2 regions of the Floccifex sp. genome follow, and region 2 is predicted to be linked to the other one. Evidence: a T-box and tRNA genes for the amino acid it is inferred to sense, from the RefSeq annotation. Region 2 holds a T-box; the other holds one or more tRNA genes.
What was found. The T-box of region 2 lies ahead of ACI313_RS06360 (valine--tRNA ligase). A T-box ahead of a tRNA ligase gene usually reads a tRNA of that ligase, here a tRNA-Val.

Region 1 (3,402 bases), on a different contig from region 2:
GATATAATAAATATGCACATTCTTATTAATTAAATGAGTAACTTATATATACAAATTATACTTGATTCTTTAGAAAAAGAAAAAACTTTAATACAACATGATCTAATAATTGAATGGAATTCCTATTTTAATGAAATAAATGTTCCCATTAAAGTAATTACCAACGATAATCCAAATGTTTTATATAAAATTAAAAGACAATATAAAACAAACATAGAATATGAATCTAAAGATCTAAATTTCTTTTTAGAACATAAATATTTAAAAGAAAAAGTGATTTATGGGAAAAAATATTTAATTATTTATCCAGAAATTCATGTAATCGAAGAAAATAAAATCACATATACATCGAAAAGAATTAACAAAAATGTCATGAAAACGGTATTTTTTGTATGTTTGGACATGAAATTTAAAAAATTTAAAAAAAATTTAGAAAAGTTGTTGACATAAGTTTTATTTTTTAGTATTCTTTAATAGCGCTAAGCGAGATGGAGGTTTAGCTCAGTTGGGAGAGCATCTGCCTTACAAGCAGAGGGTCAGCGGTTCGAGCCCGTTAACCTCCACCATTAATTAGTTGTATGTGTATCTGGAGAGGTAGCGAAGTGGCTAAACGCGGCTGACTGTAACTCAGTTCCTTTTGGTTCGGCAGTTCGAATCTGCCTCTCTCCACCACACACTGGGGTATAGCCAAGCGGTAAGGCAACAGACTTTGACTCTGTCATCTCGTTGGTTCGAATCCAGCTACCCCAGCCATTATGCAGGTGTAGTTCAATGGTAGAACTTCAGCCTTCCAAGCTGACTACGTGAGTTCGATTCTCATCACCTGCTCCATTATTTGCCGACTTAGCTCAATTGGTAGAGCAACTGACTTGTAATCAGTAGGTTGTGGGTTCAATTCCTATAGTCGGCACCATTATTTGACCCGTTAGCTCAGATGGTAGAGCAACTGACTTTTAATCAGTAGGTCGGGCGTTCGAATCGCCCACGGGTCACCACTTAAATATGCAGGTGTAGTTCAATGGTAGAACTTCAGCCTTCCAAGCTGACTACGTGAGTTCGATTCTCATCACCTGCTCCATATTTTTTCTGGAGGTTTAGCTCAGTTGGGAGAGCATCTGCCTTACAAGCAGAGGGTCAGCGGTTCGAGCCCGTTAACCTCCACCATTTTTTGCCGACTTAGCTCAATTGGTAGAGCAACTGACTTGTAATCAGTAGGTTGTGGGTTCAATTCCTATAGTCGGCACCATTATTTGACCCGTTAGCTCAGATGGTAGAGCAACTGACTTTTAATCAGTAGGTCGGGCGTTCGAATCGCCCACGGGTCACCATTTTTTTTACCCAAAATTGCAGGTGTAGTTCAATGGTAGAACTTCAGCCTTCCAAGCTGACTACGTGAGTTCGATTCTCATCACCTGCTCCATGGGGAGGTAGCGAAGTGGCTAAACGCGGCTGACTGTAACTCAGTTCCTTTTGGTTCGGCAGTTCGAATCTGCCCCTCCCCACCACTAAAAAGATAAAGGGAAATCAAATTGATTTCCCTTTTTTTCTATCTTTCACTGCACTATTCGCAACACCTACAAATACTTCCATAGCTTCAACTGGATAAGACCCCATTGCTGTTTCCGCTGTTAACATTATACTTTTGGCTCCATTATATACGGCATGATAAATATCAGATACTTCAGCACGTGTTGGTGTCGGATTTTTAATCATAGAATGAAGCATTTCCGTTACTACCATATAGTCTCTATTTTTAGCTTTACAATGATCTTCAATATATTTTTGAGCAGAAGGAAGATTAATGATTCCCACTGAATTTGCCAAATCTCCACGAGCAATCACTATTTGATCACATTGATCAATTAAATCATCAAGTTGTAATAGCCCTTGTATATTTTCAATTTTGGCATAGATTTTAATATTTTTATCTTCTATTTCTTTTTTCACATTCATTAAATCTTGTACATTACGAACAAAAGGCTGCATCAATCCTGTTACCCCAAATTCCAGAGCATCTTTAATGTTTTCTTTATCTTGTTTCGTCAGAGTATCTCTTTCAATCGTAATATTAGGTAGGGCAATACTTTTATGTGATTTTAATAAACCAGGTTGTATTACTTTTAGATAATTAGGAATTGCCAAGTCATCAATTGAAACGATATCATTTACATTTAATTGTTTTTCAATTTCACCAATTCGAAGCTCTGGTCCTTGCATATCAATTAATAAATCCGCTTCTATATTATTTTCTTTGGCTGCCAAAGAAAACTCATGAATCCAATCACTTGCTTGTTTTAAACTCGTATGAGATAAATTTAATCTCATACCCGTCATACCCTTTTTAAATAACTTGCTAATCACTTCTTTTTCACAACAAGAAGGTCCCAATGTCCCATAAATTTCTAATTCTTTCATACTCACTCCTAAAAAAAGAAGTCATTAACCTTGAATGACTTCTACTTTAACTTTATGATCTGCTTCTACATCATATGTAATCTTCGCAAAATCATTTATATTTTCAGTAATTACATCTCGAACTGCTTCAAAAACTTCATCTTCTTGTTTTTCATCACTACAATCATATTCGATTGAAGTCACAACATGTTTCTTAACCGAAATATTCTCAAGATCTTTTACAATACTTTTCATTTCCTTACCTCACTCTTGAATTTTAACACATTATTGTCTTTTTGACAATTATCTACATTATGATAAAATGGATACAAAAAAAAGGAGAAAGATATGAATCTAGTAATACCTGAAAACTATAATCCTGTTTTATCGATTCGTGAAACGCAAGAAGCGATAAAATTTATTCGTGATACATTTCAATATGAATTTGGAAAGGAAATGAACTTAACTCGTATTTCAGCTCCTCTTTTCTTAGAAAAGAACTCTGGATTAAACGATGACTTAAACGGTGTTGAACAACCTGTTTCTTTCACAATGAAAGAATTAGGTGATGAACGAATTGAAGTTGTTCATTCCCTTGCGAAATGGAAACGATGGGCTTTAGGGCACTATAACTTTTCAATGCATGAAGGTTTATATACAAACATGAATGCGATTCGTAAAGATGAAGACTTAGATAATCTTCATTCGGTATACGTTGATCAATGGGATTGGGAAAAGATTATTTCAAAAGAAGAAAGAACTGAGAATGTTTTAAAACAACATGTGGAACAAATATTTAAAATTATTAAGCACATGGAACATGAAGTTTGGTATAAATATCCCCAAGCTGTAAATCGTTTACCAGAAGCTATTCATTTCTTTACAACACAAGAATTATTGGATTTATATCCAAATTTATCTCAAAAAGAAAGAGAAAATGAAATTACTCGTCAATATGGTTGTGTTTTCTTAATGAAAATCGGTGATAAATTATCAAATGGAAAGAAA
Region 2 (3,402 bases):
TTGGTATGATGGTTGAAATTCCAGCTGCTGCTGTATTAGCTGATCAATTTGCTAAATATGCAGATTTCTTCTCAATTGGTACAAACGACTTAATCCAATATTCAATGGCTGCTGACCGTATGTCACAAAAAGTATCTTACTTATATCAACCATTTAACCCAAGTATCCTTCGTCTTGTTAAGATGACAATTGACGGAGCTCATAAACATGGTAAATGGGTTGGAATGTGTGGAGCTATGGCTGGAGAACCAAAAGCTGTTCCAATTTTATTAGGATTAGGATTAGATGAATTCTCTATGAGTGCTACACAAATCTTAAATGCTCGTAAACAAGTTAAATCAATTACTTTTGAAAATGCACAAAAATTAGCTGCAGAATGTGTCACAAAAGACACTGCAGATGAAGTATTACAAACAGTAACTGCTTACATGGGTGAATAATCTGAAGGACTCGCATGAGTCCTTTTTTTTGAAAGGTGGTTTGTTATGGAATTAAGTGTTAAAAGAAAATTTAATGGGGATTTTAATGAACTTCCTACAGGTACTCTCAAAAAACATCCAAAAAGTAAAAAATTAACACAAGAAGATGATTTCAATAAACAAGGATTTAAAGTTGATGCGATTGCTTTGGTCTTGTTGGTTTTTTTATATGCGCTTATGTGTTTAAGAATTAAAGCATTAGCTGAATTTATTAATATTGGAACAATCTTATCTTTAGTTTTTTTGATTGTACATGAATTCTGTCATTCGCTTGTATTTTATGGAAAAGTGAATATGTATCTTGGTATGGGATTGATTTTTGTTAGAGGAAATGAAGAAATGAATCGTAATCGGTACATTTTTATGAATTTATTCCCGAATATTTTATTAGGACTTATTCCATATTTAATTTTTATGAGTAATCCTTCTCATGTGATTTTGGGGACTTTCGGTTTATTTTCACTTGTCTTAGGAATCGATGATTACTTAAATGTTTATCATGCTTTAAAGCTTCCTAAAAAAGCTAAAATCTTTATGGATAAACAATATACGTATTGGTATGAATGATATGGAATATTTAGATGTTGTTGATGAACTAGGAAATCCTACAGGTCAAATTGTAGAACGTACAATTGCTCATGAAAAAGGGATTCGCCATCGTACCAGTCATGTATGGATCATCCGTAAAAAAGAAAAACTTGAAATTTTGTTGCAGTTACGCAGTAAAGAAAAAGATTCATTTCCTTCTTGTTTTGACATTTCCACAGCTGGTCATATTCCAGCAGGTTGTTCTTATGTTGAAAGTGCTATTCGTGAGGCAAAAGAAGAACTTGGTATTGAAATAGATGAAAAGAAATTGATTTATTGTGGCAAACAAAATAGAGAATTTAAAGGTGAATTTCATGGGAATGTATTTCATGATGTACAGATTTCCAATGTGTATTGTTATTATTTAGATCAAGATCAATTTACAGTTCAAAAAGAAGAAATTGAAAAAGTTGTGTGGATGTCTTTTGATGATTGCGTGAATGGAGTAAAGCATAATTTATTTAATAATTGTATTTTTATGGATGAATTAGAATTAATTGAAAATACATTAAAGCAAATTTCGCTTGAAAATTATTTGTAGTTTGATAAACTATTAATACATGCAATGAATAGAAGGAGTAATCTTTTTGAGATTGTAGAGAGCTTCTGGTTGGTGAAAAGAAGTATTAAGGAAAGATGAAGGTAGTCTAGGAGCATATTTTCTGAACTTAAGTAAGAAAATACGCACACACAGCGTTATGTGAATGAAGTATAAAATTAGGTGGTACCACGTCAAGCACGTCCTTTTGTGATGTGCTTTTTTATTTTTTAGAAAGGATGGAAGAGTATGACGATGGATGCAAAGTATGATCATTTAAAAGTTGAAGATGGTATATACAAAACATGGATTGAAAAAGGATATTTTACAGCAGGTGATTTAACAAAAAAACCTTATTGTATCGTAATTCCTCCTCCAAATGTTACAGGAAAATTACATTTAGGACATGCTTGGGACACAGCTTTACAAGATATTTTATGCCGTTACAAACGATTACAAGGATATGATGTTTGTTGGGTAGCTGGTATGGACCATGCCGGTATCGCAACACAAGCAAAAGTTGATGCCCGTCTTCAAGAAGAAGGTATTTCTCGATATGATATTGGGCGTGAAAAGTTCTTAGATCGTGCCTGGGATTGGAAAGAAGAATATGCTGCAACAATTCGTAGTCAATGGGCTAAATTAGGTTTATCGCTTGATTATTCTCGTGAACGATTTACTTTAGATGAAGGATTATCAAAAGCGGTTCGTAAAGTATTTGTTGATTTATATAATGATGGATTAATTTATCAAGGGGAAAGAATTATTAACTGGGACCCTCAATTAAAAACCGCATTATCAAATATTGAAGTAGAACACAAAGAAATTATGGGTCACATGTACTATTTCAAATATAAAATTGTTGAAAATGGACAAGAATTAGTTATCGCAACAACACGTCCTGAAACAATGTTTGCGGACCAAGCTATTTTTGTTCACCCTGATGATGAACGATATAAAGACATTGTGGGAATGCATGCGATTAACCCTGCTAATGGGGAAGAACTACCTATTATGGCAGATGACTATATCGATATGAGCTTTGGTACAGCTGTCATGAAATGTACACCAGCTCATGACCCTAATGACTTTGCCTTAGCAAAAAAATACAACTTAAAAATGCCAGTATGTATGAACCCAGATGGAACAATGAATGAAATGTGTGGTAAATACGCAGGTATGGATCGTTTTGAATGCCGTGATGCATTAGTAAATGATTTTAAAGAAGCAGGTGTAGTGGATCATATTGAAGAACACATGCACCAAGTAGGACACTCACAAAGATCGGGTGTTATTGTTGAACCTTACTTATCAAAACAATGGTTTGTTCGTATGAAACCTTTAGCTGAAGAAGTATTGGCAAATCAACAAATTGAAGATCAAAAAATTAATTTTATCCCAAATCGTTTTGAAAAGACATTTACACAATGGCTAGAAAACATTGAAGACTGGTGTATTTCTCGTCAATTGTGGTGGGGACATCGAATTCCAGCTTGGACAAACAATGAAACGGGAGAATTATATGTAGGAATGGAAGATCCAAAAGATCCAGAAAACTGGACACAAGATGAAGATGTTCTTGATACATGGTTCTCATCTGGATTATGGCCTTTCTCAACATTAGGATGGCCTGATGATACTCAAGATTTAGAACGTTATTTCCCTAATGATGCATTAGTTACTGGATATGATATTATTTTCTTCTGGGTTGCACGTATGGCATTCCAAACACGTTATGCGATGAATAATCGTCCATTTAAAGATGTATTAATTCATGGATTGGTTCGTGATTCACAA

Region 1: it encodes a tRNA-Val, which carries the amino acid that the T-box ahead of ACI313_RS06360 (valine--tRNA ligase) is inferred to sense. The anticodon was not compared.

The regions. Positions count from the first base shown of each region.
Region 1 is NZ_JBJEEX010000118.1:402-3,803, reverse strand. Features, by position in the region: gene ACI313_RS07470 (hypothetical protein) at 34-450, shown strand; tRNA gene ACI313_RS07465 (tRNA-Val) at 491-566, shown strand; tRNA gene ACI313_RS07460 (tRNA-Tyr) at 589-672, shown strand; tRNA gene ACI313_RS07455 (tRNA-Gln) at 678-753, shown strand; tRNA gene ACI313_RS07450 (tRNA-Gly) at 758-831, shown strand; tRNA gene ACI313_RS07445 (tRNA-Thr) at 838-913, shown strand; tRNA gene ACI313_RS07440 (tRNA-Lys) at 920-995, shown strand; tRNA gene ACI313_RS07435 (tRNA-Gly) at 1,005-1,078, shown strand; tRNA gene ACI313_RS07430 (tRNA-Val) at 1,089-1,164, shown strand; tRNA gene ACI313_RS07425 (tRNA-Thr) at 1,171-1,246, shown strand; tRNA gene ACI313_RS07420 (tRNA-Lys) at 1,253-1,328, shown strand; tRNA gene ACI313_RS07415 (tRNA-Gly) at 1,347-1,420, shown strand; tRNA gene ACI313_RS07410 (tRNA-Tyr) at 1,422-1,505, shown strand; gene ACI313_RS07405 (pyruvate kinase) at 1,525-2,415, opposite strand; gene ACI313_RS07400 (hypothetical protein) at 2,440-2,649, opposite strand; gene asnA (aspartate--ammonia ligase) at 2,743-3,402, shown strand, end outside.
Region 2 is NZ_JBJEEX010000108.1:20,650-24,051, reverse strand. Features, by position in the region: gene ptsP (phosphoenolpyruvate--protein phosphotransferase) at 1-440, shown strand, start outside; gene ACI313_RS06370 (DUF3267 domain-containing protein) at 486-1,046, shown strand; gene ACI313_RS06365 (NUDIX hydrolase) at 1,048-1,608, shown strand; T-box leader at 1,624-1,816, shown strand; gene ACI313_RS06360 (valine--tRNA ligase) at 1,855-3,402, shown strand, end outside.